Regions from separate parts of the Micromonospora sp. DT228 genome, predicted to be linked through region 3. Evidence: riboswitches for the same ligand, from Rfam matches in the RefSeq annotation. Region 3 holds a riboswitch; each other region holds the start of a gene.
What was found. Region 3 has a riboswitch for cobalamin ahead of ACLQ29_RS22635 (acyl-CoA thioesterase). Riboswitches for the same ligand answer to the same signal wherever they lie in the genome.
Positions count from the first base shown of each region.

Region 1: another riboswitch for cobalamin. It lies ahead of ACLQ29_RS24510 (hypothetical protein); the one in region 3 lies ahead of ACLQ29_RS22635 (acyl-CoA thioesterase).
Region 2: another riboswitch for cobalamin. It lies ahead of ACLQ29_RS16270 (ribonucleoside-diphosphate reductase subunit alpha); the one in region 3 lies ahead of ACLQ29_RS22635 (acyl-CoA thioesterase).
Region 4: another riboswitch for cobalamin. It lies ahead of cobN (cobaltochelatase subunit CobN); the one in region 3 lies ahead of ACLQ29_RS22635 (acyl-CoA thioesterase).

Region 1 is NZ_JBNCKO010000013.1:159,202-166,606, forward strand. It holds gene ACLQ29_RS24495 (amino acid adenylation domain-containing protein) at 1-1,801, opposite strand, end outside; gene ACLQ29_RS24500 (methionyl-tRNA formyltransferase) at 1,939-2,883, opposite strand; gene ACLQ29_RS24505 (lysine N(6)-hydroxylase/L-ornithine N(5)-oxygenase family protein) at 3,010-4,356, shown strand; gene ACLQ29_RS24510 (hypothetical protein) at 4,474-5,907, opposite strand; cobalamin riboswitch at 6,014-6,135, opposite strand; cobalamin riboswitch at 6,203-6,320, shown strand; gene ACLQ29_RS24515 (prenyltransferase/squalene oxidase repeat-containing protein) at 6,414-7,405, shown strand, end outside.
Region 2 is NZ_JBNCKO010000007.1:67,382-74,786, forward strand. It holds gene ACLQ29_RS16270 (ribonucleoside-diphosphate reductase subunit alpha) at 1-1,817, opposite strand, end outside; cobalamin riboswitch at 2,014-2,230, opposite strand; gene ACLQ29_RS16275 (L-fuconate dehydratase) at 2,785-4,179, shown strand; gene ACLQ29_RS16280 (FadR/GntR family transcriptional regulator) at 4,189-4,911, shown strand; gene ACLQ29_RS16285 (ATP-binding cassette domain-containing protein) at 5,097-5,915, opposite strand; gene ACLQ29_RS16290 (ABC transporter substrate-binding protein) at 5,915-6,967, opposite strand; gene ACLQ29_RS16295 (ABC transporter permease) at 7,008-7,405, opposite strand, start outside.
Region 3 is NZ_JBNCKO010000011.1:185,212-192,616, reverse strand. It holds gene ACLQ29_RS22660 (GNAT family N-acetyltransferase) at 1-521, opposite strand, end outside; gene ACLQ29_RS22655 (winged helix-turn-helix domain-containing protein) at 1,213-1,428, shown strand; gene ACLQ29_RS22650 (hypothetical protein) at 1,629-2,012, shown strand; gene ACLQ29_RS22645 (DinB family protein) at 2,056-2,556, opposite strand; gene ACLQ29_RS22640 (zinc-dependent alcohol dehydrogenase family protein) at 3,256-4,248, opposite strand; gene ACLQ29_RS22635 (acyl-CoA thioesterase) at 4,356-4,802, opposite strand; cobalamin riboswitch at 4,999-5,212, opposite strand; gene ACLQ29_RS22630 (copper resistance CopC family protein) at 5,342-7,405, shown strand, end outside.
Region 4 is NZ_JBNCKO010000014.1:147,847-155,251, reverse strand. It holds gene ACLQ29_RS25420 (NADP-dependent oxidoreductase) at 1-104, shown strand, start outside; gene ACLQ29_RS25415 (LysR substrate-binding domain-containing protein) at 129-1,037, opposite strand; gene ACLQ29_RS25410 (dihydrodipicolinate synthase family protein) at 1,108-1,995, shown strand; gene ACLQ29_RS25405 (inositol monophosphatase family protein) at 2,539-3,345, opposite strand; gene ACLQ29_RS25400 (DUF5919 domain-containing protein) at 3,342-3,710, opposite strand; gene ACLQ29_RS25395 (DUF5919 domain-containing protein) at 3,626-4,192, opposite strand; gene ACLQ29_RS25390 (hypothetical protein) at 4,388-4,663, shown strand; cobalamin riboswitch at 4,885-5,061, shown strand; gene cobN (cobaltochelatase subunit CobN) at 5,374-7,405, shown strand, end outside.

The sequences.
Region 1 (7,405 bases), on a different contig from region 3:
GTTGGGCGCGCAGCGTGACCCGTTCGTCGAGTTCCGCAATCGTCGCCACCGCGGCCCGTAGCGTGTCGATGGCCTGCTCGGAGAGGTCGAGTCCCCAGTAGCTCTCGCACTCCGGGGCGAGTCGCGACAGCAGCAGCCCGCTGCCGACACCGATCTCCAGGACGCGCCGGGGCCGGAGCGACCGGATCCGGTCGACAGTGGTGTCCCGCCACTCGCGCATCTGCTCCACCGGAATGGGCGAGCCGTCGAAGCTGCTGTTCCAGCCGGTGAAGTTCTCGTCGAACTGCTCCACCCGGCCGGCCTGGTAGAGCAGTTCGTGCAGTTCCTTCCACTCGGCGACCTGGCTGTCAACCCGGTCCTGCGGCGGGCCGTCCGCGCTCGGTACGACGTAGGCGGCCAGCCGCACGTCACCCGGGCGGTCCTCGCGGGCCAGCACGGTGACCTGACCGACGTTCGGGTGGCGGGCCAGCACCGACTCGATCTCGCCCAGCTCGATGCGGTATCCGCGCACCTTCACCTGGTCGTCGACCCTGCCGAGGAAGTCCAGCCGTCCGTCGGCACGCCAGATCGCCACGTCACCGGTGCGGTACATCCGTCCGCCAGGTGGTCCGAACGGGTCGGCGAGGAAACGCTCGGCGGTCAGGTCCGGACGGTTGACGTAGCAGCGGGCCAGGCCCGGCCCGGCGAGGTAGAGCTCGCCGGGCACACCGGGCTCCACCGGCCGCAACGCGTCGTCGAGCAGGTAGGCGTCGGTGCCCGGGTCGGGGCGACCGATCGGGACCGAGGCGCCGTCGATCCGCTCCGGGTCACACTCGCCGAGCGTGGAGTTGACGGTGGCCTCGGTTGGGCCGTACGCGTTGAACATCCGGCGATCCCGCGCCCAGCGGGCGACCAGTTCCGGCGAGACCCGTTCGGTGCCGGCCAACAGGATGCCCGGTGGCAGTTCGCACTCCGGAGGCAGCGCGGCCAGCAGCGCCGGCGGCAGGATCATGAAGTTGGCGCGGTGCCGGATGGCGTACTCGGTGAGTGCCGGCCCGGCGACGCGGCGGTCGGCGGGGACGATGACCAGCCGCCCACCGGAGAGCAGGGCCAGGCAGAGATCCCAGAACGCGACATCGAAGCTCGGCGAGGCGAAGTGCAGGACCCGGACGTCGGGGGTGAGCCCGAACCGCTCGAACTGGGTGGAGAGCAGCTTGGCCACGCCGGTGTGGGTGAGCAGCACGCCCTTGGGCCGGCCGGTGGAGCCCGAGGTGTAGATGACGTAGGCGGCGTGCTCGACCCGCAGGCCAGGCCGCTCGGGGTCGTCTGTCGACGCGTTCGCCAGCTCGGCCGTCACCTCGGGGGCGTCGAGCAGCAGCCGGGGCACGTCGTCGGCGCGGGGCAGTCGGTCCGCCACCTCGGAGGTGGTGACCAGGCACACCGGTCGCGCGTCGCCGAGCAGGTAGGCGAGCCGTTCGGCCGGGTCGGCCGGGTCCAGCGGGAGGTAGGCGCCGCCGGCCTTCAGCACGGCCAGCTCCGCCACGATCATGTCCACCGAGCGGGGTACGGCGAGCCCGGCCACCCGATCCGGGCCCAGCCCCTGGGCGACAAGCACGTGCGCGAGCCGGTTGGCCCTGGCGTCCAGTTCGGCGTAGGTGACCTCGACGTCCTCGAAGACCACCGCCACCGCGTCGGGGTCACGTCGCGCCATCGTCGCGAAGGCGTCCGGGAGTGTGGTCGGGGCGACGGTCAGCGGGCCGCCACTGGAGTACGCCTCCCGGTCCGCCACGGTGCCGCCGGTGCTGCCACCGATGATCTGCATACAGTCGCTCCTGAAGGGCCGGGGCGGTCGTCAGTAAGGTAAGCCTGACCTAAACGTAGAGATTCGAGGCGCGACGGATCCGAGGCCCCGCCCATCGGCGCGAGCCCCGGAGGCCCGAACGAATCAGCGCCCTCGCGTCACGGGTGGCTGGTGAGGTAGCCGCCCATGGTGCGGAAATACTCCGTCGCGGTCAGCTCGGTGCCGTCGTCCAGGCGGACCCGCTCGATCGCGAGACCACGGCTTCTGCCACGGCGGGCCTCGGCGCCGGCCACGACGACGACGGCGTCGCCCTCACGGAAGAAGATGCGGCCGGGTGTACCGCCGTAGATGCCCTGCGAGACGGACGCGGCGACGATGCGCAGACGCCGGCCCTGGTGGAACGCGTACGCGTTCGGGTACGGGTCGGACTGCGCCCGGACCAGCCGGTCCAGCTCCTCCGCCGACCAGGTCCAGTCGATGCGGTTGTCCTCATCGGAGCGCTTGTGGAAGAAGCTGGCCTTCGAGCGGTCCTGCGGCGTCCAGTCGGTCTTGCCGGAGGCGATGAGCGCGAGGCCGTCGACGGTGATCGGCCCGAACAGCTCGAGCGTCTTGTGGAACAGGTCGGTGGTGGTGTCCCGTGGGCCGACCGGGACCGATCGCTGCAACACGACGTTTCCGGCGTCCAGCTCCGCGTCCATCATGTGCGCGGTCACCCCGACCTCCTTCTCACCGTTGATGAGAGCCCAGATCAACGGCGAGAAGCCCGCGTACGCGGGGAGCAACGAGTCGTGCACGTTGAGCGTGCCCCGCCGGGGCAGCTCGAAGATCTGCGGTGGAATCCAGGTGCGCCAGTTGGTCGCCACGATGACGTCCGGGTCGGCCTTCTCCAGCGGGACCAGCAGATCGTCGTCGGGCCGGTCACGGACCTCGACCGGGATGCCGTGCGCCGCCGCGAGGTCGGCGACCGAGTCGCTCCAGATCCGCTCGTACGCGTGGTCACTCGGCGGATGCGTAACCACGAGGGCGACCTCGTGTTCCGAGTCCAGCAACGCTTGCAGGGTCCGATGCCCCCACGTCTGGTACCCGAACATGACTACCCGCACGGTTCCTCCTGGCCCATCCAAGTCAGCAAAAGTTAGGTTAGTCTAACCTAGCTTCGCGCCGTCCCCGGGGGCGGCTCTTCCACGTGCAGGGTGTCGACCCACTCGACCTGACGATGAGGACTGCCGATGTCACAGGCCGCTCCGTACGGCGCAATTCCGGTCTACGACCTGGTCGGAATCGGCTTCGGTCCGTCCAATCTGGCCCTGGCGGTCGCGGTGCGCGAGCACAACGACGGCGCCGGGGCGGACCCGGTCACCGCCGTGTTCCTGGAGCGCCAGGCCCGGTTCGGCTGGCATCGCGGCATGCTGCTGTCGGACGCGACGATGCAGGTGTCCTTCCTCAAGGACCTGGTCACGCTGCGTAACCCCACGAGCGAGTTCAGCTTCCTCTGCTATCTGCAGGACCGGGGGCGGCTCGTCGACTTCGTCAACCACAAGAGCTTCTTCCCGCTGCGCGTCGAGTTCCACGACTACCTCGAGTGGGCCGCGGCCAAGGTCGACGACCTGGTGCACTACGGCCAGGAGGTCACGACTGTCGTTCCGGTGCTCCGCGACGGCGTCGTCGAGGCGTTCGACGTGCTGGTGCGCCACAGCGGCGGCGTCGACTCGTACCGCGCGCGCAACCTCGTCGTCGCGACCGGGCTGCTCCCGCAGACCCCGGCCGGCGTGGAGGTCTCCGACCAGATCTGGCACAGCCGCGACCTCCTGACGAACATCGACCGGCTCGACGGCACCGACCCGTCCCGGTTCGTCGTGGTGGGCGCCGGCCAGAGCGCCGCCGAGGTCACCGCGTTCCTGCACGAGCGGTTCCCGTCCGCCGAGGTGTGCGGCGTCTTCTCCCGGTACGGCTACAGCCCGGCCGACGACAGCTCGTTCGCCAACCGCATCTTCGACCCGGCCGCCGTGGACGACTACTTCACCGCGCCGTCCGAGGTCAAGACGATGCTGATGAACTACCACCGCAACACCAACTACGCGGTCGTCGACGCCGACCTCATCGAGGAACTCTATCGGCGCTCCTACCAGGAGAAGGTCAACGGCGTCCAGCGGCTGCGCCTGCTCAACATGTCCCGTCTGACCGGGGCCCGCGAGCACGACGGCAGGGTGGCGGTGACCGTCGAGACGCTCACCACAGGTGCGGTGTCGGTGCTCGACGCCGACGTCCTGATCTGCGCCACCGGCTACCAGCCGGTCGATCCGTTCCCGCTGCTCGACGCCGCCGCCCGCTACTACCACCGGGACGAGTTCGGCCGAGCCGTGGTGCAGCGCGACTACCGGATCCGGGCGGACGCGTCGGTGCTGGCGAACGTCTACCTGCAGGGCGGCACCGAACACTCCCACGGCATCAGTGCCTCCCTGCTGTCCAACGCGGCCGTACGCGCCGGCGAGATTCTCGGCTCGATCGTCGGCCACCGCGCCGACGACCGCCCGATGGCCACCCGCGTCGCGGTGAGCGCGGGCGTGCCGGACTGACGGAACACCCATCCGGAGCCGCGCGTTTCCGCACCTCACCTGACCAACCAGCAGCCGGACGGGTGACCAGCGGCAGCGGGTGAGCCGCCGCTGGCCACGTCAGCACCCGGACGACAGTCAGACCCCGTAGCGCAGGTAGATGGTGTCGCCGACGGTCACGGTCGTGCCGCGCGTCGCGGTGGCCGGGGTGCCGCCGTCTCGGGCGACCTTCCAGGTGGACGAGCCACTGTTGGCCAGGCCGTTGATCGAGGTGATGGTGCCGGTGCCGCTTGTCGGGTTGAGGGCGGTGACACAACCGCCGGGGGTGGCCGCCCCGACGGCGGCGTCCAGCACGGCGCCGAGGGTGGTGGTGGCGGCGGTCGGCGTCAGGGTGACCGCGCACGGCGTGATGCTGCCGCTGCCGTTGTCGATGATCACGGCGAGCCGCGTGGCGGTGCCGGCGGTGAATCCGCTCGCCGCGACCCAGGTGGGGGCGCCCGAGGTGACCGGGGTCGGGGGAGCGGCGGTGTAGCCGGCGCCGGCCAGGGCCCGGACCGCGTCGATCGACGCGTACGCCGATGGGGTGGTGTTTGTCGGCAGGTACTTGAACCCGCCGCCGGTCAGCTGCTGCGCGCGCAGGAAGTCGATCGGGGTCTTGCCGGCGGTGGTGGTGAAGTCGGTGCCCTGGCTGGGGATGCCGCAGGCGTTGAGCCCGGAGACGGCCCAGGCGTTGGAGTCGGTGTTGACGCCGAACATCGAGGTGAAGGCGCCCGAGGCGTTGACGAGCTTGCCCTTGAGGAAGTTCTTCGCCTGGACGATGTCGGTGTCGGTGTTGGGCACGCCTGCGGCGCAGAGGGCCGCCATGGCGGCGCCGGTCATGTCGATGTCGCCGGGAGTGGCGAGTGCGCTCGCGTTCCCCTCGGCCTGGCTGAAGGTCCAGCCGCCGTCGTTGTGCTGGTTGTTGCGGATCCGGGTGACCGAGAGGTCGAGCAGTGCCTGCGGTACACGGGCGCCGCCGGTCTGGGTCTTCGCCCCGGCCAGGGCGAGGGTGGCGAAGATGGTGCCGTTGACGTTGGCGGGCGGGCCGTAGTAGCCGGGCGAGCCGGTCTGCCAGTAGGCGATGGTGTCGGCGATCAGGTTGCGGGCGGGGGAGACCCGAGCGGGGTCGATGCCTGCCGCGTAGGCGTTCAGGACGCCGCGCTCGTAGTCGGTGACGACGGGCGAGGCGCTTGGCCAGGACGCGGCGGAGAGCTGGTTGCGGTAGACGGTGCGGGCGTTCTTGGTCGTGTCCCCGGAGGGGTAGACGTCCACGGCCGCGACGCCGGCGGGGGCGAACGCGCTGAACGCCCACTCGTTCGACAACCCGCCGCTGGCGTAGCTGCCGTCGGCCGCCTGCAGCGTCCGCAGGTAGGCCACGCCGTTGGTCCGGGCGGTGGCGATCTGCGCGGGCGTCGAGGTCGCGGCGGCCGGTGCGGCACCGGCAGTCACCGCGACGGCGGTGGCGATCAGCGCGGCGGCGGGGACTGTCGCGAGACGTCTCCGGCGGCTGCCGGAGGAAAGGCGCGAGGACATCGGGTCTCCTTGGGGGTACGGGGCACGACTGCCTCGACCCAGAGCCCGACAGGGAAGCCGGCGGGGGCGGGGCGGGCCGGCCGCAGGACGCGTGGGACGGATACCGCAGGTGCTGCGTCACCACGTGGGTAGTCGGGCTCGGGACGGCGGACCGTCCTCACCGTTGCGCGTCAGCCCCGGATTCCCACCGGGTTCCCCCACGCGATGACGCGGTCACCGTATGGGAGGAAGCCCCTACCGCGCGCTGTTAGCTAGATGACAGCGGCTCGCGTTGACGGCGTGGTCGCGGGTGTGGTCCGATGGCCGCGATCCAGCAGTCAGGGGAAGCCGGTCAAAGTCCGGCGCTGGCCCGCAGCCGTAGGTCCCGTTTTCTCGGGACGAGTCGGATTACCTGGCTGGATAGTGCACCGCAGCGCCGTCGAGGTACACGGCGCGGAGCCAGGTTTCCGAGACTTGTCCTCGGGGTCCGCGTCCGCGCCTGCGCCGCTACCCCCGAGAGAGTCGCCATGTCCCCACTTGTCAGTCGCACGCCGCGTGTTCCCCGGGCGTGGTTGGCGTTCGTCGCCGCGGTGACGCTTGGCGTGGCGGCGCTCGTGGTGCCGACCCGTGCGATCGCCGATCCGCTGGAGTCCTGCACGCCGACCCAGGGCGCTGTCGTCGCTGTCGACTTCGGGCCGTGGGGCGGGCCGCTGCTGCGGGGCTGCGACGCCACCCCGACCACGGGTCTGGACCTGCTGCACGAGGCGGGTTTCACCACGGCCGGCACCGCCCATGACGGCCCCGGTTTCATCTGCCGGATCGGCTCACCCGCCTTCGAGTCCGGTGCCGAACGCCCGACGCCCGCCGACGAGGCGTGCCAGTTGACGCCGCCGGCGACTGCCTACTGGTCCTACTGGATCGCACCGGCCGGGCAGGACCACTGGACCTACAGTCCACTCGGTGCGATGTCCCAGCGGCCGGGCCCCGGCGAGGTCGAGGCATGGGTCTTCGGCGGCACCGACATCGGCGGCACGACCGGGGCGCCGAACTTCACCCCCGCGTCGGTGCGCGCGAGCGGCCCGACGCCCTCCTCGACGCCGACTCCCTCGCCCACCACGACGGCCGGGCCGACCGACCCGGCGCGGCCGACCGAAGCCCAGGTCAAGGCCGTCGGCAGCTACCTGGTGGAGCAACTCACCGACGGCGACCACGTCGACTACGGGTGGGTCGACTACTCCCGGACGATCGCCGTCGCCACCGCCCTGGCCGCGACCGGCGGGCAGGACGAAGCCCGCACGAAGATCGTCGACTACCTCCGGACGCACGTCGACGCGGCGATCTTCCCGGACGGCGAGTCCGCCGCACCCCACACCGGCAACGTCGCCAACCTCGCACTCCTGACGACGAGCACCGGCGGTGATCCCCGCGCCTTCGGCGGCCGGGATCTGATCACGACACTCACCGACCGGGTCTGCGCCGCGACCGACGCCGATGCCGGCTGCGCCGCCGCAGGTGACTT
Region 2 (7,405 bases), on a different contig from region 3:
CCGGCGATCGACGCGATCGTCGCGGTCGGGGCGACCGCCACCAGCAGCGAGTTGCGCAGCCCGTCCACCTGGACCCGCTGGCGCAGCGCGTCCCACCTGGCGGTCTGCGTGCCCTGGACGCCCCACAGATCGGGCTGCAACTGGCCACGCGCGGCGCGGGTCTGCGCGTACGCCGGGTGCGCGCCGAACTCGCGCGCCAGGTCGGCGGAGGTCTCCAGCGCGGTCAGGTACAGCTCCTCGCTGATCCGGGTGGACAGCTCCCGCGCGGCCGGGGAGTCGAACGGCAGTCGCAGCGCGAAGAACACGTCCTGCAGGCCCATCAGCCCGAGCCCGACCGGCCGCCAGCGGGGGTTGCTCGCCGCCGCCTGCGCGGTCGGGTAGTAGTTGATGTCGATGACCCGGTCGAGGAAGGTGACGGCGGTACGGACCGTCGCGCGCAGCCGCTCCCAGTCGATGCCGCCGTCGGTCAGGTGCGCGGCGAGGTTCACCGAGCCGAGGTTGCACACGGCGGTCTCGGCGTCACTGGACACCTCGATGATCTCGGTGCAGAGGTTGGACAGGTGCACCACGTTGCCGTCTTCGGCGGTCTGGTTGCAGAGCCGGTTGGCGGCGTCCTTGAACGTCATCCACCCGTTGCCGGTCTGGGCCAGGGTCCGCATCATCTTCCCGTACAGCTCCCGCGCCGGGACCTGCCGCACGTAGCGACCCTGCGCCTCGGCCTCCCGGTACGCGGCGTCGAAACGCTCCCCCCACAGGTCGGGCAGCTCGGGCACCTCGTGCGGGTCGATCAGCGACCATATCTCGTCGGCCTCGACCCGGCGCATGAACTCGTCCGGGATCCAGTTGGCCAGGTTCAGGTTGTGGGTGCGCCGGGCGTCCTCGCCGGTGTTGTCCCGCAGTTGCAGGAACTCCTCGATGTCCGGGTGCCACGGCTCCAGGTAGACGCAGGCCGCGCCCTTGCGCCGGCCGCCCTGGTTGACCGCGGCGACGCTCGCGTCCAGCGTGCGCAGCCACGGCACGATCCCGTTGGACTGCCCGTTGGTGCCGCGGATCAGGGCGCCCCGGGACCGGACCCGGGAGTACGCGATGCCGATGCCGCCGGCGAACTTGGACAGGTTGGCGACCTGGGCGTAGCGCTGGTAGATCGAGTCCAGCTCGTCGCGTGGGGAGTCGACCAGATAGCAGGAGGACATCTGGGTGTGCCGGGTGCCGGAGTTGAACAACGTCGGTGAGCTGGGCAGATAGGCCAGGCTGGACATGAGTCGGTAGAAGTCGACCGCCTCGTCCGGCGTCTGGGACAGCCCGCAGGCCACCCGCAGCAGCCAGTACTGCGGGGTCTCCAGCACCAGGCGGCTGGTGGGGTGGCGCAGCAGGTACCTGTCGTACACCGTGCGCAGACCGAAGTACTCGAACCGCCGGTCACCGTCCGGATCGACAGCGTCGTCGAGCATCGGGGCGTGCGCGGCGACGAACGCGGCGGTGTCGTCGCCGATCAGGCCCTCGGCGTGGCCGACCCGGATCGCCGCGCTGAACGAGGTGACGCCCTGCCGACGCACCTCCTTGCCGACGTAGCTGGAGAGCAGCCGGGCGGCGAGGCGGGAGTACTGCGGTTCCTCGCCGATCATCTCGGCCGCGGTCTGGATGGAGAGCCGGTCCAGCTCGGCAGTCGTCGCGCCGTCGTACAGGCCGCTGATCGTGCGGGTGGCGACGCGCATCGGGTCGACGTCGGTCAGGTCGTCGGCCCACCGCTCGACCGCCCGGACGATCTTGTTGACGTCCACGGATTCGGTGGCGCCGTCGCGCTTGCGGACCTGCATCGGCGTCCGCCGCACGGCCGCGTCGCCGACTGCCGGGACTACCTCGGTGACTGTCACCACTCACTCCTCGCGAGTTCGAGACCTGATGGCCCCTCGAACGCGTGGAGACAGACACCGGCGGACGCCACGCCGGCACGGCGTGGGTCAGGTGGCGTCGGCCGTCCCACGCGGCCTCGGACCGCCGCTCACCCGGGTGTGGGTACGCGGCGCGCTGGCAGGTCTTCGGACTCGTGGGCACGACCGGGTTGGCCGGTCTCCTACTGGCCGTCGCTTCCCAGGCCGATTCGTGGCCCAGTGCTCATGACGGCTGTCGTTCCCACTCACCGCTGCGGGACAGTCCCGGATTTCCACCGGGTTCCCTCTTGCCTCGACCGCTCGGGCTGAGCGGTCGAACCAGCTGCGCTCGACACCATATATAGGGACGCTGCCGTTGTCACACCCCACATGTCGGTCTCGGGCGTGTCGACGGCGACGCCCGTGATGGTCGTCACCGGCCGCGCCGGCCGGGCCGGGTCCGGCCGACTCAGGGTCGGCGAACGCCCGCGCGGCACACGGCAGGCCGAGCGGGTGTCGACATTCGGAAAGGTGTGATGTATTAAGTCTTTAGATGTAAAGACCCCTACCCATACTCGGCCGTCAATGCAACTTTCCGGAGTGGACATCCAATCTTCTGGACCATTATCCACTTCCCGCGCCACCGTCCCCATCGGTCTCGGGGCGCCTCAGCGGCCTGCCGCGTCGTCGAGAGTCAGGGCGTCTACCAGCGCGACGAACACCTCCGCGACTCCGGCCGGGCGTGCAGACCAGGCACGGCGACCAGGCCGCCGGCACGTCGACGAATCGGCGGCGCGGAAAAAACATTAGATGTCTTCGATTCCTGGGTGATCGACGTCGTTGACTCGTCGGATTGACCCTCCGTATACTCCCAGAGATCATCTGATCTTTAGCCTAACCGGGCGAGGAGCGCATGCCGCAGATCACCGCCGTCACCGTCGAAGACGTCCGCTTCCCCACCTCCCTGACCGCTGACGGCTCCGACGCCATGAACAAGGACGGCGACTACTCGGCGGCCTATGTCGTCCTGCACACCGACGGCGTCGACAGCACGGGTGCGCCACTCGCGGGCCACGGTCTGACGTTCACCATCGGCCGGGGCAACGACATCGTCGTCGCGGCGGCCGTCCACCAGGCACAGCGCCTCGTGGGCGTGGACGTCGCGACGATGGCGTCGGACATGGGCGCGGTCTACCGCCTGCTCACCTCCGACTCGCAACTGCGGTGGCTCGGCCCGGAGAAGGGCGTCGTCCACCTGTCGCTGGCCGCCGTGCTGAACGCGTCGTGGGACCTGGTCGCCCGGGTCGCCGACAAGCCGCTGTGGCGACTGCTCGTCGACATGTCCCCCGAGGAGCTCGTCGACATCGCGGACCTGCGCTACCTGTCCGACGCGCTGACCCGGGACGAGGCACTGGCCATCCTGCGCGCCAAGGAGAGCACGAAGGCGGCCCGTCTCGCCGAGCTTGACCGGACCGGCTACCCCGCCTACACCACCTCGGCCGGCTGGCTCGGCTACGGCGACGACAAGCTGCGCCGGCTGTGCCAGGAGGCGGTGGACACCGGCTACGGCTACGTCAAGCTGAAGGTGGGCGCCAACCTCGAGGACGACATCCGCCGGTGCGGCATCGCCCGGGAGATCCTCGGCCCGGACCGCAACCTGATGATCGACGCCAACCAGGTGTGGGACGTCGGTCAGGCCATCGAGTGGGTCAAGGCCCTCGCCCAGTTCGAGCCACTGTGGATCGAGGAGCCGACCAGCCCCGACGACATCCTGGGCCACGCCGCCGTCCGCCGCGCCGTCGCTCCGATCGGAGTCGCCACCGGCGAGCACTGCCACAACCGGGTGATGTTCAAGCAGTTGTTCCAGGCCGAGGCCATCGACTTCTGCCAACTGGACACCGGCAGGTTGGCAAGCATCAACGAGATCGTCGCCGTGCTGCTGCTCGCCGCGAAGTTCGACATCCCCGTGTGCCCCCACGCCGGCGGTGTCGGGCTGTGCGAGATGGTCCAGCACGTGTCGGTGCTCGACTACGTCGCGATCTCCGGAGATCTCACCAACCGGGTGACCGAGTTCGTCGACCACCTGCACGAGCACTTCACCGACCCGTGCATCATCCAGGACACCGGCTCGGGCAGCGGTTACGTCCTGCCCCGCCAGCCCGGCTACTCCACCCGGATGCGCCAGGAGTCGGTCGAGCTCTACCGGTTCCCCGACGGCGGCTACTGGGCGACGACAGACCCGACTACGGTGTCTTCTCCGGAGTCGTACGTGATCGCGGGTGGGACGGCCACGCCCGCCGGCCGCTAGGGGGATGTCATGTCGCGCACCGACGAGGTGGTGAACGGCATCAAGCGGATGATCCTCGAAGGGCACTTCAAGCCCGGGGACCGCCTGCCCATCGAGAAGGACCTCGCCGAGTCGCTCGGCGTCTCGCGGGGGTCGCTGCGCGAGGGGATGTCGGCGTTGTCGATCCTCGGCATCGTCAACATCCGCCAGGGTGACGGCACCTACGTCACGAACCTCGACGCGCCGCAGCTGCTGGCCCCGATGGGCTTCGTGGTCGACTTCCAGGGCCAGGGCGACGCACGGCACGTCCACATCGTCCGGCGGCTGCTGGAGTGCGAGGCCGCCCGGCTGGCGGCGACCAGGATCACCGACGAGGCCCTCGCCCAGGCGGGGGTGCTCCTCGACGAGGCCGCGCGGATCGCCGGTCGGTCGCCGCAGGAGCACGAACGGATCATGGAGATCGACATCGCGTTCCACCGGATCATCGCGGTGCACGCCGACAATCCGGTGCTCGTCGGTCTGATCGAGGCGTTCGCCGGGCGCACGCTGCGCGGGCGGCTCTGGCGGAGCCTGCACGAGGAGGGCGCGGACCGGCGTACCCACGACGAGCACGTCGCGATCCTGAAGGCCCTGGTGGCCCGGGACCCGGAACGCGCCCGGATCCGGATGGCCAACCACCTGATCGGGGTGGAGGAATCACTGCACGGGCAACCCGACGACGGTGAGGCAAACGTCGAGCCGGCGCGGTTCTGAACAAACTCCCCGGCGTACGGCGGCGCGCTACGCACCCGCCCGCGGCGCGCTACGCACCCGCCCGCGGCTCCGCGGCGCGCTAGCCACCCACCCGCGCCTCCACGGCGCGCTCGCCACCCGCCGCGGCCCGGCGGCTCCGGGGCGCGCCCTCGATCACGTGATCGCGCGCGCCCCGGTCGACGACTTCAGCGGTCGTCCCGCTCTCCGCCGGTGCTCCCGGTCATCGCCGCGACCAGGTCGTCGGTGGTGACCTCGTCCGCGCGCAGCCGGGCCGCCCGGCGGCCGAGCCGCAGCACCTCGACCCGGTCGGCGATCTCGAGCACCTGCGGCATGTTGTGGCTGACCAGCACCACCGACATGCCGGCGTCGCGGGCTCGCCGGACGACGTCGAGCACCCGCCCGGTCTGGACCACACCGAGCGCCGCGGTCGGCTCGTCGAGGATGACCACGTTCGTCGCCCAGATGATGGCGCGGGCCACCGCGACGCACTGTCGCTGCCCACCTGACAACATCGCGATCGGGGTGGTGACCCGAGGGATCCGCACACCCAGTTCGTCGAGGGCCGCGGCGGCGCCCTGCCGCATGGCGCGCTTGTCGAGCAGACCCAGCCGGCCGAGCGGCCCGGAGCGCAGGATCTCTCGGCCCAGGTAGAGGTTGGCGGCCACGCTGAGATCGTCGGCGACGGCGAGATCCTGGTAGACCGTCTCCACACCCGCACGCCGGGCGTCGACAGGCGTGGAGAACTGGACGGGCCGACCATCCACCCGGATCTCGCCCTCGTCGGGCGGGTGCACACCGGACAGCGTCTTGATCAGGGTGCTCTTTCCGGCGCCGTTGTCACCGATCAGCGCGACGACCTCGCCCCGGTGGACCGTGAAGTCGGCGCCGCGCAGCGCCTCGACGTGCCCGAACCGCTTGACGATGCCACGGGCTTCGAGGACCGGAGGATCCTCGGAGGTCGGTTGCGTGTCGCTGTCGGCGGTAGCCGTCGGGGTCGTACCCATCACTGCACCGGGGGGTTGGCGCAACTCGGCTCGAGCACCGCCTTGATCTCCGCGGAGTCGATGTTCTCCTTGGTGACGAACGTGACGCCGGTGTCGGCCGATGCCAGCGGCGCCTTGTCCCGCAGGTGCTTGACCATCTTGTCGACGCCGAAGTAGCCCATCTTGAACGGGTTCTGCACCACCAGCGCCGAGATCTGGCCGCTGCGCACCCCGGCGATCTCGTCCGGGGCGGCGTCCCACCCGATGATGACCACCTTGCCGGACTTCCCGGCCGCCTGGATGGCCTGCGCGGCGCCGAGCACGCTCGGCTCGTTGGCCGCGAAGATGCCGGCGAGGTTGGGGTTGGCGGTGAGGATGTTCTCGGTGACGCGCCGTGCCTCGTTGACGTCGCTGCGGCTGGGCTGCTGGCCGACCAGCTTCAGGTTGGGATACTGGGCGAGGCCGGCCTTGAAGCCGTCCACCCGCTCGGTGTTGGTCTGCGATCCCGGCTGGAACTCGACGAGCGCCACCTGGTGGTTGCCGGGGCCGAGTTCGGTGGCGAGCAACTTCGCCGCCTCGGTGGCCGACGCACGGTTGTCGGTGGCGAACAGCGGCACGCTCGACGGCTGCGGGCTGGTGCCAGAGTCGATCATCGCGACCGGGATCTTCGCGGCGAGCGCCTGGTCGGTCGCGGGCGCCAGCGCGCTGGAGTCGGTCGCCGCGTAGACGATGCCGTCGACCTTCTTGGTGACGAAGTTCTGGATCAGGTTGACCTGGCCCTCGACATCGGTTTCGGTGGTCACCCCGTCCCACTGCACGGTGACGTCCCCCGCGCGTTGCGCGGCGCACTCCGCGCCCGCCTTCACGGTGTTCCAGTAGTCGGCGCCGACGGCCTTCGGCACGACGGCGAGCTTCAACGGGCCGCTCGCGTCCTTCGTCGCGCCGTCGCCCCCGTCGCGGACCTCGACCCCGCCGCAGGCGCTGAGCAGAGCGGTCGCCGCGGCCGCGGCCAGAACCGCCCGTACGCCCAGGATCGACCGTCGCGTCCGCCGGCTGGTGGTGGTGTGCGCCATGGTGTGTGTCCTTTCCCGTTCGGAGTCTCGGAATGGCATGTCAACCCCGTGATTCCAGCCGCCGGCGGCGGTACTGGTCGAAGTAGACGGCGGCCCAGATGATCAGGCCGACGATCACCTGCTGGTAGTGGATGCTGATGTCGAGCAGGACAGCGCCGTTGCGCACCAGGGCGATGAGGAACGCGCCGATGATGGTCCCGACGATCCGGCCCTGACCACCGAACAGACTGGCGCCGCCGATGACCGCGGCGGCGATGACATCGAGTTCCAACGAGATCCCGTAGTTGGGCTGGCCGGAGTTGACGCGGGAGGCGGCGATCATGCCGCCCAGCCCGACCAGCACGCCCGCCAGCACGTACACGCCGGTCAGGTGACGCCCCACCCGGACCCCGGAGCGGCGAGCGGCCTCCAGGTTGGAGCCCATCGCGTAGGTGTACT
Region 3 (7,405 bases):
GGCAGCCGAATGTCGCCGTCCGGTAAACCGTTCAGGTCGTGGGCCATGTCAACGACCGTGAACGCGATTCGGTAGCCGTGAGCTGTCAGCAGTGCCAGCTTGCCCGGTTGGTGCTCGCCCACGTTCGCGCCGAAGACGCTCCGGCCGTCGACCGGCCTGCTGCGGTCGAACTCGATGGCCTGTGCCTCCTGCCACCGCAGCATCGCGGTGCCGATGCCCCGGCGGCGCCACCCTGGTGCCACACATCCACTCAGGAGGTAGACCCGGGTGTCGGCCGCTTCGGACCACCGGTCCATCCAGGTGAAGCCCACGATTCGCCCCGAGTCGGCCTGGGCGACCAGACAGAACGGGTGTACTCCGTCGGGATCCTCGCTGGTATCGGGTCCGGGCAGCCAGAGATCACCGTCGGCCCGGTGCACCTCGGCACGGACGGCCTGGACGCCGGCAATGTCACTGGCACCCACATAGGGCCGCATCGTGACGCCGGCCTCCGCCAATGAGCCGAACTGCTCAACCGCCACTGTCCCGCCTTCTCCCTGCCATTTCCTCGGAGGACCGCACGCCCGGTCATCGCGACGGCCGCCGCACCCGCGCTCGGACCGCTGCTCGCAATGCTAGGACGTACACGCGGACAGCCCATTGTCGATCGAGCTGGTATCGGGCTCGTGACTTGCACAAACGGAGAGTGGGCGATGCTGGTATCGAACCAGCGACCTCTTCGGTGTGGATTCTCGGCATGACGGTCAGACCAGGCTCAATGCGAGGTCAACCGGTCTGCTGGCGCGCCTTTCGGCCCTGGTTCGGTCGGAACCGTTGCCGTACGGCTGACGTCAGACGAGGCGTTGGAGTCGGACCTTCGGACGCTCGTTCCTGAGATGGCCGTGCTTGTGCTGGCGGACCTGCTCGTCCCAGACCTCCTGGTCGTAGTCCGGATCTGGCGGGATCCACTTGTGCGAACCGGCTGGCCTCGCCCGCTCGCGCGAGGATCTGCTCTGCCCTTGTCGAAGGGAACACTGCCGTCTCCTTGTGCCGGAGCGATCTGGAGGCGTGGATGCCCGAGCGCGGGGGACGCGCCGGACATCCACGCCGGCGAGGACGGCCCACAGCGCCAACCGAGGGAATCGACCTCCTCGGCAACCCCCAACAGGCACCGTTGGGTAGTCAAGGGCTGACGTAGGTGGTCTACTCGTGTTGCCAACCGAGGAGAGCCACGTGCCACCGCGTTACCGCTACGAGCAGATCGCCGACGACCTCGCCGAACGCATCAAGTCCGGCGAGTTCCAGCCCGGCTCCAAGCTGCCCAGTCGGCGTGAGTTGATCGAGCACTACGGGGTCACCGAGCCGGTGATCGACCGCGCCATGCAGGTATTACGGATCAAAGGGATGACCGAAACGCTTCCCGGCGTTGGCGTCTTCGTCGCCGAGTGAATTTGCTCCGTAGAGTCGGCCGCCACAGCGACTTCACGCCTGCAAGTTCTGAACGCATTGTTCGGGTCGGCCCGCACGTGTTCGTGACGTCGGGAATGTTCCGCCTTTCTCCGACTGAGCCCCTCCCGTCTGGCCCGGTTGCTGTCGACAGCAACCGGGCATGCGTTTTGCATAAACGGGGGGCCGGTTAACCTCCGAGGGTGCGATACCTCAGCAGGTCGTTCCTCCTTGGCGCGCTGCACCGCAAAAAGGAGGTCGAGCAGTTCCTCGGACCCGTCGTGGTTGCAGGCGTCGAAGGCATCCGCTGGGTGTCTATCTGGCCCTGGCAAGAGGGCTACAACGTATCCATCCATGACGTGCAGGACCTGGACGACGAGAACCGCCGGGACTTGTCCGTGTTCCCGTCGCTGGACCCAGAGGGCGAGGACGACCCGGGGCCCGGCCGCTTGATCTGTCACGTTGAAGACCCGGCCGAAGCGCTGGAGTTGGCGCAGCGCGCGACCGGGGCGTCGCCGGATCGCTGGGTCAACCACGGGGTTTCCGGGGAGGACTACGCGGACTTCGTGCGAGCCAGAAACTCCTGACTCAGATGTCGGAGCGGAACTCAGACCTTACCGCCCTGGTGGGTCACAGGCCGGTTCGCCCGTCGATGCACTCGCGCAGGAGGTCGGCGTGGCCAGCGTCCCGCGCATACTCCTCGATCACGTGGACAAGCGCGTCGCGCGTGGCGTGGCTGCCACCGTCGACCGACACCTCGCGGCCCAGGTCGGCCTCCTTGAGGGCGTCGAGCCATTCGTCCGCCTTGGCGATCTCGGCCTTCCAGGTTGCAAAGGCGTCCTTCACCACCGCTGGGTCGGGGACCGCGCCCCCGAAGTCCCAATCCGTGTGGTCCTCGTGCTGGTAAAGGCACGGTGCGTCGGTTCGCCCTTGCAGCACACGCTGGAACCATTGGTTCTCCATCTGCGCCAGATGGCGGACCAGGCCGAGCAAGCTCAGGCTGCTGGGCGGTACCGAGCGTCGGCCAAGCTGCTCGGCGTCCAGTCCGTCGCACTTCATCTCTATGGTCAGACGGTAGTTGCCGAGGTACTCCCGGTAGGTTGCCTTCTCGCCGACGGGCTGACCGAAGATCCTGGGGTCATCCTGGGGGGGCTGTCCACAGTTTGCTCACGGCGCTACCAAATCGCGGGCGGATCGCACCAGTCAAGTGAGTTGCGGGTGCACCAACTTCGACGGCGGCACATCGCTGGCGAAGCTCGACTCGTCGTCCCGAAGGAACCACCGGTCCTCGGCGAGCGGGGTGACCAGAAGGATCGAGCTGCCTCAAAGTCCACCGGAGTTCATGGACGTCCGAGCACAGTCGTCCTGGTCGTCACTCAGACGAACGCCGGATCTTGCGCATGAGCATGGCCCAGACTCCGTACCCGGAGCCGACATTTCCCGTGACTGCGCCGGCAGCAGAGCCCATGAAGAGGGCGTTGGCGCAGTCCGGGCAGACCTTGCGGCCGGTGATCGTCTCTTGAAACGGCTCTTTCACCCGTCGTCTGCAGTCCGGGCACTCACGGCTTGACAGGCCCATTGGCTCTCCCCGGTCGGTTATCCAGCAGGGTATCCGGCTGCCACTACCCAATCCGTCGTCACGAGCGCCCTGACGCCTGCGAGGCGCCAGGGTGCGGCAGCAATGCAACGAGGCCGGGGTAGGTATGCGCGTGTGATCCGGGCGGGCCCCGACCTGCTGGCAACGCCGGCCCGAGGGGTCGCAGAAGCTCCAGGGTCAGAGGGCGGCCCGCAGCGACGCGCCCTGCAGATCGGACGGGCGGTCCCCGCATCTCAACCGGCGACGTCCACGACCACCTTGCCGTTCGCGGTGCCGCTGGCGACCAGTCGGTGGGCGTCCAGGACCGTGTCGAGCGTGAACGTGCGCGGATCCAGTCGCGGGCGCAGGGCGCCGGCGTCGGCAAGCGTCGCGATCTCGCGCAGAATGTCGCCCTGGTGTTCGCGTCCGCGCCCGGTCAGCATCGGCAGCAGGGTGAACACGCCGGAATAGGTCGCTCCCCGGAACGACAGCGGGGCGAGCGAGTGCGTCCCCCAGCCCAGCGCGCTGACCACGTGTCCGTGATAGGTGCGCACCGCCGCGAAGGACGCGTCGAGGGTCGGGCCGCCCACGTTGTCGGCGATGATGTCGAACCCCGCCCCGTCGGTGTATCTCTGCACGTACTCCTCGACGCTTGTCGAGGTGTAGTCGATCGCCACCGCGCCCAGGCTCTCGATCAGACTCATGCTCGCCGGCCCGCCCGTGGCGTACGCCTCGGCGCCGCGCGCCTGGGCGAGTTGGACGCTCACGTATCCGACACCGCCGGCGCCGCCGTGCACGAGCACCTTCTGCCCGGCACGGACTCCGGCCCGGTCGACAAGCCCCTCCCAGGAGGTGATCGCCGCCAGGGGCAACGCGGCGGCCTCCCGCATCGAGAGGGTCTTCGGCTTGCGGGCCAGGAGCCGCGCGTCCACGGCGGCGTATTCGGCAAGCGACCCCTGGAGGTCGCCCACTCCCCCGCACAGCCCGTACACCTCGTCCCCCGGCGCGAAGTCGGTCACGTCCGCACCGACCGCCGCGACGACGCCGGCGAGGTCCAGGCCGAGCACCGCGGGAGGCTGGACGCGCGCGTGCGCGGCCTTTCCCGCCTGGATCTTCGTGTCGAGCGGGTTGACGCCGCTGGCGACGATCCGCACCAGCACCTGCCCGCGCTCGGGGGTGGGTCTGTCGATCTCCTCGACCAGGAGCGGAACGTCGAACTCCCGCAGCACCGCAGCGCGCATAACCATCCACACTCTCCGTGATCGAGGCTTCACGTGGACGCTATCCGACCAGATCGACGGCGGGGCGGGTTCCTCGGACCGGCCAGCACCGCGACGGGCGGACCGAGCACGGGTCAGCCGTCGTCGGCGCCGTCGAGCAGCGCGCGCCGCAGCGCCAGCCGGTGCTCCCGGCGGATCTCCGCCTCCCGGTACCGTCGCCGGTCCCCGTCGGTCTCGGGCAGCAGCGGCGGCACCGTACGGGGCTGGCCGTCGTCGTCGATGGCGACCATGACCAGGTGGGCGGTGGCCACGTCGGTGGGCGGCACCGCCCGGTCCCACCGGTCGGCGGTCACCTTGACGGCCACCTCCATCGAGCTACGGCCGGCCCAGGTGATCCGGGCGTCGACGTGCACGACGTCGCCGACCCGCACCGCGCGCAGGAACGCGGTCTCGTCGATGGCGGCGGTCACCGCCGGCCCATCGGAGTGCCGGGCGGCGACCACACCGGCGACGGAGTCGATGAGGTTGAGGATCCGGCCGCCGTGCACCGTACCCATCAGGTTTGTGTGGTGCTGGTCCATGATCTGCGACAGGGTCAGGTGCGACGCCGACGGCGCTCGGCCGGCGATCGTGGTGGTGTCGTGCACAGCGGTAGTCCGTCCCTCGGGAAACCACGCCGCCGGTCGCGGACACACGCTGACGAGGACCTGGCCGTGCACCACACGCACGGCCCGTCACCCGCTCAGCCCACCCGCGAGGCCGACGGCAGCGCACACGGTTGTGTACGCGGCGCCGGCAGGTCTTCGGACTCGCGGGCCCGACCGGTCGTGCCGGTCCCCTACTGGCCGTCGCTTCCCAGGCCGCTGGCCCAGTGCTGATGACGGCTGTCGTTCCCACTCACCGCTGCGGGGCAGCCCCGGATTTCCACCGGGTTCCCTCTTACGACGCCCAGCCGGTCAGGACGGGGCGAACCAGCGCCGTCGGCAGCATAGCTGGCCAGGGAATCTGTCCACCGGGGGCATCGTGCCGCGGCGGCCGCGTGCTCGTCGTCAACTTTTGACGTTCGAGGAAGAAGATCGCCACCTCTTGAAAAAAGTCTCGCGAGGGTGAGGATATCCAGATGCGTCGTCTCCCCCAGACTTGCGGGCGGGTGGTCTCGGGCCTCCTCGCGTTCCTCCTCGCCTCGGCGGTCGCCCTCCTCGCGTCCGCCCAACCCGCCGCGGCGCACGGGACCCTCGCCACGTCCACGCCGGCGAGCGGGGCCACCGTGCGTGAGCCGTTCACGGAGGTGCGGCTCTTCTTCACCGAGAAGGCCGCCGCCAACGCGTTCTTCACGATCACCGCCCCGGGTGGCACCCGTGTCGACAACGGCTGGTCGCAGGGTGAACCGAAACCGCTGGAGCAGCCGGTACGGGAGTACTTCCTGGTCAACGGGCAGTTCGAGCCGCGGGAGTACACGACGGGGTTCCCCGCGGTGGTGAGCGTCGCCCACCTGCCCGCCAAGGGCCAGTACTCGGTGAGCTATCTGTCGGTCGCCTCGGACGGCGACACCGTGCGGGGCACCCTGACCTTCCGCTACGACGGGCGGGTGACGGCGGCGCCGAAGGGATGGAGCCCGCCGTCGACACAGCCGGACCCGGCGCTGGTGGCCGCCACCGAGCAGCACAACAGCGGGCCGGCCTCGGCGGTGCCGACCACCGCGGACGATCCGTCCCTCCCGCCGGCCGCGGCGGCTCCGTCGACCGGGTCCACCGAGGAGAGCGGCCCCGGAACGCTGGCCCTGGCCGGCTGGGCGGTGGCGGTCGCGGCGGCCCTGGCGGTGGCCGGGTACGTCGTCTGGCGTCGCCGATCGGCCTCCGCCGGCACATCCACCGGCCGGGGCCGTACCTCGGCGGCGACCTCCGGTCGGCGCGGCGGTGGCGCCCGTGCCACGACCAAGGCCGGCGCGGGCAGGACCGTCGGGGCTAAGGCTGTCGGGGCTAAGGCTGTCGGGGGCAAGACCAGCGGGGGCAAGGCTGTCGGCGGCAAGACCGTCGGGGGCAAGGTCGGCGTCGTCGCGCCGGTCACGGGCGACAGGCGGCAACCCGCCACCGTGCCGGCGGCGCGCAAGGGCAACACGGTCGTCACGGCCCGCACGGGCGTCGCGGCCCGCACGGGCGTCGCGGCCCGCACGGGCGTCGCGGCCGATCCGACGCCGATCGATCAGACCGGCAGCGGTACGGACGGCGAGCCGACGGTCGAGCCCGGCGCACGGCCCGACACGGACCTGGCGGCCGCGACTCCTGGATCCCGGCTGAGCAACACCCACCTGGCGCTGCTCGTCGGCGGGCTGGTGATCGCTCTGCTGGCCGGGTTCGGGCTGGCCCGCATCGGGACCGGCGACGGGAACCCGGCGGACCGCAGCGCCCGGCAGCCCGCGGGCGGTCCGCCCGCCCCGGGCCAGGAGGGCGCCGCGAACGACGGGCACCAACACCCGGCGGGCACCGGTCCGCACACGCATCGGGGTGACGGCGCGACGGGCGAGACGCTGGCGACCGGCACGACGGTCAGCGCCGGCGGGTACACCCTGCAACCACTGGAACGATCCCAACCCCCAGGTGTACGCGCGGACTACCGGTTCCGCATCGTCGGGACCGACAGGCAACCGGCGACCCGCTTCGCGGTCGTCCACGACAAGCCGTTGCACCTGATCGTGGTCGGCCGTGACCTGTCCGGCTACCAGCACCTGCACCCGACGATGGCGCCCGACGGCACCTGGAGCGTCCCGCTGACGTTGGCCCGACCCGGCGGCTACCGCGTCTACGCCGACTTCTCCGTCACCGCGGCCAACGACACGCAGCTCCCACTCGTGCTGGGCGTCGACCACACCGTGCCCGGAGCGCACACCCCGACGCCGCTGCCACCGGTACGGGCCCAGGCGACGGCCGGGCCGTACACCGTGTCGATGAGCGGCACCCCCACGGTGGGGGTGACGGCGCCGATGCACTTCCAGGTCAGCGCCGACCCGACCATTCCCGCGCAGTTGGAGCCGTACCTGGGCGCGTACGGGCACCTGGTCGTCGTCCGCGAGGGCGACCTCGGGTACGTGCACGTCCACCCCGAGCCGGAGCTGGTCGACGGGTCGGTCAAGTTCTGGCTGACCGCCCCGAGCTCGGGCCGGTACCGGGCGTTCTTCGACTTCCAG
Region 4 (7,405 bases), on a different contig from region 3:
TCACCGTCTCGGAGACGTTCCCCCTGGACCGGATCGCCGACGCGCACCGCCGGATCGACACCGGCCACGCCCGCGGGAAGACCGCCGTCCTGCTCCGGGGGTGAGTGGTGTTGACGAGGCGTGGTGCTTCATGCGCTCGATTGGGCGGGCTTGCCGGCGGCGAACATACGTGCCGAGGCGTGTAACGCGGTGACGACGGCTGCGACTGCCGGCATCTCGGCCGCGCCACGGCGGTACCCGATCCGGGTGCGTCGTCGAGTCGGCGCGGCGATCAGCCGTACTCCCGTCTCCGGCGCGAGCACTGCTAGTTCAGGCACCAGTGCGACCCCCTGCCCGGCCCGGACCAGGGAAAGCACAGCGGCGAAGTCGTCGATGTGGTGCCGTGCGCGAGGCGTGAAGCCGGCGCCCTGGCACACCCGCAGCGCCACGCCATGGCACAACGTGCCAGGGCTGGCCAGGATCCACGCGGTGTCGTGGGCATCCGCGAGCGTGGCGACCGGCGCGTCCGCCGCCACGGCGAGGTACACGGCCTCGTGTAGCAGTGGGACCGATTCCAGCGACGGGTCCGGGACGGCCGGCACGACGTCGTAGTCATGGAGCAGGCCCACGTCGAGCCGGCGGTCACGCAGGGCGTCGGGCACCGTGACCGGGTCGAGTTCGCTGACCGACAGTTCCAGCCCCGGATGGTCGCGGCCGAGTGAGACCAGCGCCGCCGGCAGCACCGTGCGTACGGCGGTGGGATGAGCGCCGATGCGGATCGGCCCGGCGGGTTCGAAGCGTACGGCGGCGACCGCGGCGGCGGCCTCCTCCAGCGCGGTGAGCACCGTCGCGGCATGACGCACGAGCACCCGACCAGCGGCGGTGAGCTCCACCCGGCGGCCGCTGCGCCTCAGCAGCGCGACACCCGCTTCGCGTTCCAGGACGGCCAGCTGCTGGGAGACTGCCGACGGTGTGTACGCGTGGACGGCGGCGACGGCGGCGATGGTGCCGAGCCGATCCAGGTCACTGAGAAGCCGCAACCGGCGTCCATCGAGCATCAGCTCACCTTACGGATCAGGACAGTAATCGGAACTGGATCTTACGAGTGCCGTCAGCCAGGCTGCGTTCATGACGTTGAACGGCGTGCACGTTCCCCTGATCACTCCCTTCGACGAGGCCGGGGCGGTGGACCTGGGCGTACTGGAAGAACTCGCGCACCAAGTGCTGACCGCCGGCGCTGCCGGTCTGGTGGCCCTGGGTACCACCGCCGAAGTCACCACACTGAGCGCCGCCGAGCGTAGCCAGGTGGTGGAGGTGCTGACCGGGGTCTGCGGGCGGCGAGGTGCCGCGCTCCTGGTCGGCGCCAACACCGCCGAGGAACTGCAGGCGCTGGCCGCACGCCGATCGGTGGTCGCCGCGCTGTGTCTGGTGCCACCGTTCGTGCGCCCCGGCGAGGACGGCGTCGTGGCGTACTTCGCGGCCCTCGCGGCGGCCAGCCCGGTGCCGCTCGTGGTCTACCACGTGCCGCACCGCACCGGACAGGACTTGTCGACACGTGCGGTACGGCGGCTGGCGGCGATCGACGCGGTGATCGGTATCAAGTACGCGCCGGGCGCCATCGACGGCGACGCCGTCGATCTGCTCACCGACCCACCCCAGGGGTTCACGGTCCTGGCCGGCACGGACGAGTTGCTGGCGCCGATGCTGGCACTCGGTGCGCACGGCGCCATCCTCGCCTCGGCACACGTGGCCACCGCACAGTTCCTCGCGCTGGCCGCAGCCTTCCACGCAGGGCAGGCGGATCAGGCGCGGCGGCTAGGAAACCAGCTCAGGCGACTGGCCGCCGCCCTGTTCGCCGAGCCCAACCCCGCCGTGATCAAGGGAGTCCTGCACGCGCAGGGCCGCATCCCGAACCCGAGAGTACGGCTGCCGCTGCTGCCAGCCGCCGCCACCAGCATCGACGCGGCGGTCCACCACCTCGATGCGACCACCGCGGGTCGGTACGCCAGAGCGTGATGTCGCAGCCTTCTCCTTGTCCTGAGCGTGGACTCGTGCCTTCTCGGCGGCATCAGCCTCGATCTGCGCGCGGGCGGCCTGCAGACGGGTCAGGCGTTTGTCCCGCCGGTCCAGTTCGGCCGCAGGCCGATGTCCTTGCCGCCTGCCCCGAAGCGGGCGTCCTCGGCCAAGGCGTCCAGGTGGCGCCGCCGGAATCGGGAGGCCTCGGTGGCCGTGTCACTGGCTCGAACGGCTCGTTGCGGGTGCTGATCAGCACCACCGGGGTTCCGAAGTACAGCACCTTGAGCCCGGGGACCACATGCATGTCGTTGCCTTTCGCAGGATGTGAGCTGAACCGACTCGCCGTGCGCAGCGCGAGCCGTGATCAACTATCGGTGAACCCAGCGAAAGGCGCTGGCGGCAATCGGACCTCGCGTTTTGGCAGAGCGGATCGCAAGTGCCACAGCCCCGTCGGAGTGGGCACCGTCATCCGAACCGCGCGACCACGACAGGCTCCGGCCCGTCACGATCACCCGACACCTTGCCCGTTACCGACCCGCGCTCCTAGCCGGGCGCCGCACGTTCGAGTGATCGCTGGACGAGCGTGAGGACGGGCGGTAGGAGCAGCTCGTTGCCGCCGATCGTGGCGACAGCGTGCGCGCTGTGCGGCGTGCCGTCGACATCGACGACCAGGGCGCCCGCCTCTCGGGCGACCGCGACGCCCGCGACGGTGTCCCAGGGTTTGTTGTTGAGCATGATGAACGCGTCGATCTTGCCGTGCGCCAACCAGGCGAGGTCGATCGCGGCGGACCCGTGCATGCGGATCCGTTGGACGTGCCGGGTGAGCTGCTCGGTGATGGCGAGTCGTTCGGCGTTCTTCCGGCTGGCCCCGGTGCCGACCGCGTAGTCGCCGATGGCGACGACGGCGTCGGTGAGGTCGGTGACCCGGCTGGCGTGGATGCGGCGGTTGTTGGCGTAGGCCCCGTGTCCCTTGGCGGCGTGGTAGCGGGTGCCGAGGAACGGCAGGTCGATGACGCCGAGGACGGCGTCCGCGCCGTGCAGGAGGCCGAGGGAGATCGCGCACAGGGGTGAGCCGTGGACGAAGTTGACAGTGCCGTCGACGGGATCGAGTGCCCAGGTCAGTGCGCTGGCGTCGTCGCTGCTGCCGTACTCCTCGCCGAGGAAACCGATGTCGGGCGCCTTGGCGGCCAGATGCGTGCGAACCTGCCGCTCGATGGCGTAGTCCACCTCGGAAGCCATGTCGCGGTCACCCTTGAAGGTCAGCGCACCGGGCTGGAGTGTCCGCATCAGGTCGTGCGCCAGGTCGACGGCCTGCTGTGCGAGGGGCAGGAGGCGGGCGTAGTCGGTCATAGCTGGCGGCTGCGATCCCACAGTGAGGTGAACATCTCGTCGAATATCGGGTAGAGGCCGGAAGGGCCCGCGCTGCGCTCGATGACCATCGTCGGACAGTCGACGCCTCGCATCCGTGGTAGGTAGTGCTGAACAACGCAGAGTCGGTCATCGACCAGAAGCACGTTGGCGCGGATGGACTCGTCGTAGACGCCGATGGTGAGGTGGTCTCGGGCACCTGCGGGGAGTCGGTCCCGAATGCGGCGGGCGAGGTTCTGAATGTTGAGTTCGGTGAGAGCGCTCAGGTGTCCGTCCGGATAGTCGTCCTCACGCTCCTGTCGCCTGATCGCCTGATCGCCTGGCCGGCCGGGTCGAGGAACAGGCAACGGAGGCGGGTGCCGGCGGCGAGGAGCTTCAGAAGACGGTTGTCCGCGTACTGCTGACAGATGAGGTTGAGTGACAGGCCGGACGCCCGGATGTCCGTGGCACGGTCGAAGAGGACGTGCGGCGGCATCTCCGCCACGAAATCTGACCGGCTGGAATAGATCGCGGTGACATCAGCGCACCGGTCCCGCACAGCCTCGTCGGCCTGTTGACCGGCGAGGTCCAGGGCCGGCTCGCGTTCGCCGAGGAGGAGCGTCATGCGTGCATGGCGTGGCATGGACAAGCCGGTGCAGATGCGGGTGAGAACGTCGATGCTACTGACCCGGCGGGCACCACTGGTGATCTCGCTGACCTGCGCCTGGCTGAGACCGGTGGCGACACCGACCGTGGTTTGGCTGGCGTGGGTGGCCCGCTGGACGAGCCGGAACACCTGAGCGACATCGCGAGCCGCCAAGGCATCGAGCATGTCGGTGGTGTCCCACATCAGGTCGGAGATGCTAAGCGCGGCAGTCGTCCGGACGCTCACGAATGGCTCCGTTCCTGCTCAAGGGCTGAGGGTCAGCCTATCCAGTCGTCGGATGGCCGCGCCGAAGGACATCCGGAGGGCGGAAGAAAGTTATCCGCCGAAAAATCGTCCACTGTGATGGATGGCGGCGGTTGCGGTGCGCAGGGTCGTGGTGTGCGTTCCCGGTCCCGCCCACACCTGCCCATGCGCCCCGCCTGGTTGTGCCGCAACTGTGCCGCCCCGTGGCCGTGCCCCCGCGCCCAACTCGATCTCGTCGCCGAGTTCTACGGCCACTCGCTGGCGCTGGCCCTCTACCTGACGTCTTGCCTGAACGAGGCGATTCACGACTTGTACAGTCTCGGCGGTCGCCCCGACCTGGCCAACATGCACGCCCGTTTTCTCGGCTGGCTGTCGCTGGCCCGGCGGCCACGCCGCTTCGAGCACGAGTGACGTAGGGCGGAGCGCGCCGGTGCCGAGTCGCCTACGGCATCAGCTCCAACGAAGTCACACCGACACTCGGCCCCCTTGCGCGGGCGCCCTCCGCCACCGGCCAGTCAGCTCGCCGTCTCGTGCGTCAGGCCACCCCGCGCGCCGATATTTCCGCAGGTCAATGTGGTGAGCGTGGCCGGGCGACGCCGGGGTCGGCGTTGACCGGCGGCGCGGCGGTGTGGCAGCATTCGCGGCCTGACGGCAGTGAAGGAAGTCGGTGCGATTCCGACGCGGTCCCGCCACTGTCACCGGGGAGCGATCCCCCCTCGTGAGTCACGGCCGTGTGTCTGCGGCTGGAAGGCCGGGGGAGAGCGTCGATCCGGAAGCCAGGATACTTCGGCCGTCGGGATGTGCCCCAGGGCGTGGACACCCGAGGAGGACCTGATGACGCACAGCGTCTCATTCATCGACGATTATCGTCATGACCCGCATCGCGGGCGCTGCGCCGCGCCCACGGCCGGCCGCGCCGGCACGTCTCGGGCCGGCCGCCGCGGCGTACGCCAGGCCGTTGGCTTCCGGTACCGCTGAGTCGAGCGCTCGGCGCTGACCGGCCCCGACGTCCGCGTCGGCGTGCCGTCCACCCGGGGCCGTCGTACCGGCTGACGCCGTACCCACCCGCTTCGTCCGGGCCGCCTCCGTGGCGGCCAGGACGTCACTCTCCGGAGCCTGCCGTGCGCATCCTGCTGCTCTCCACCGCCGACACCGACCTGCTGGCCGCCCGCGCCAGCGGCGCCGACTACCGGCTCGCCAACCCCGCGCGGGTCGCCGCCGACGAGGTGCCCGCCCTGCTCGACGGGGTCGCCCTCGTCGTCGTACGCCTGCTCGGCGGTCGGCAGGCGTGGCCGGACGGTCTCGCCGCGGTGCTCGCCACGGGTGTGCCGACGGTGGTGCTCGGCGGCGAGGCGCTGCCCGACGCGGAGCTGATGGCCATCTCGACCGTGCCGTCCGGGGTTGTCACCCAGGCGCTGGCGTACCTGGTCGAGGGCGGGCCGGACAACCTGGCGCAGTTGGCCCGGTTCCTCTCCGACACGGTGCTGCTCACCGGCGAGGGGTTCGCCCCACCCGCGCCGACCCCGGCGTACGGCGTGCACGGCGAGCACCCGACCGACCCGCGGCGGCCCACCGTGGGGATCGTCTTCTACCGGGCGCACGCCCTCGCCGGCAACACCGGGTTCGTCGACGTCCTCGCGGACGCCGTCCACAGAGCCGGCGGCAACCCGCTGCCGATCTTCTGCGGCTCGCTGCGGGGCCTGACCACCGGCGCGGGCCCGCTCGGGCTCTTCGCCCGCTGCGACGCGCTGCTGGTCACCGTGCTCGCGGCCGGTGGCGCGGTCGCCGCGGACGCCTCCGGGGGAGGCGACGAGGACGCCTGGGACGTCGGCGCCCTGGCCGCCCTGGACGTGCCGATCATCCAGGCGCTCTGCCTGACCAGCACCCGCGAGCAGTGGGCCGGCAGCGACGCCGGGCTGTCCCCGTTGGACGCGGCCATGCAGGTGGCCATCCCCGAGTTCGACGGCCGGATCGTCAGCGTGCCGTTCTCGTTCAAGCAGATCGACGCCGACGGGCTGTCGGTCTACGCGGCCGACGCCGACCGGGCCGCCCGGGTGGCCGGGATCGCCGTGCGCCACGCCCGACTGCGGTACGTGCCCGCCGCCGACAAGCGGGTCGCCGTGGTGCTCAGCTCGTACCCCACCAAGCACTCCCGGGTCGGTAACGCCGTCGGGCTGGACACCCCGGTCTCGGCGGTCCGGCTGTTCGCCGCGCTGGCCGAGGCCGGCTACGACCTGGGTGACGGGCCACCGCCCGACGACGGCGACGCGCTGATCCACGCGCTGATCGCCGCCGGTGGTCACGACGTGGAGTGGCTCACCCCGGAGCAGTTGGCCGCCGCCGAGGCCCGGATACCGGGGCCGACGTACCGGCGGTGGTTCGACCAGGTCCCCGCCGAGCTGCGTGAGCGGATGCGGGAGCACTGGGGTGAGCCGCCCGGCCAGCTCTATACCGAGAGCGGGGACATCGTCCTCGCCGGGCTGCGCTTCGGCAACGTGGTGCTGCTGATCCAGCCGCCGCGCGGCTTCGGGGAGAACCCGATCGCCATCTACCACGACCCGGACCTGCCGCCCAGTCACCACTACCTGGCCGCGTACCGCTGGTTGACCGCGCCCGTCGCGGACGGCGGCTTCGGCGCGGACGCCGTGGTGCACCTGGGCAAGCACGGCACCCTCGAATGGCTGCCCGGCAAGGGCCTCGGCCTGGCCGCCGACTGCGCCCCCGACGCGGTCCTCGGTGACCTGCCGCTGGTCTACCCGTTCATCGTCAACGACCCGGGCGAGGGCACCCAGGCCAAGCGCCGGGCGCACGCCGTGGTGATCGACCACCTGGTGCCGCCGATGGCCCGCGCCGAGACCTACGGCGACCTGGCCAAGCTGGAGCAACTGCTCGACGAGTACGCCACCGTGCAGGCCCTCGACCCGGCGAAGGTGCCCACCGTGCGGGCGCAGATCTGGGACCTCGTACGCGCGGCGGAGCTGCACCACGACCTGCACGCCGAGGCGATGCCCGACGCGGACGACTTCGACGAGTTCGTGCTGCACCTCGACGGGTACCTCTGCGAGGTCAAGGACGTGCAGATCCGCGACGGGCTGCACATCCTCGCCGACGCGCCCACCGGTGAGCCCCGGGTCAACCTGGTCCTCGCGGTGC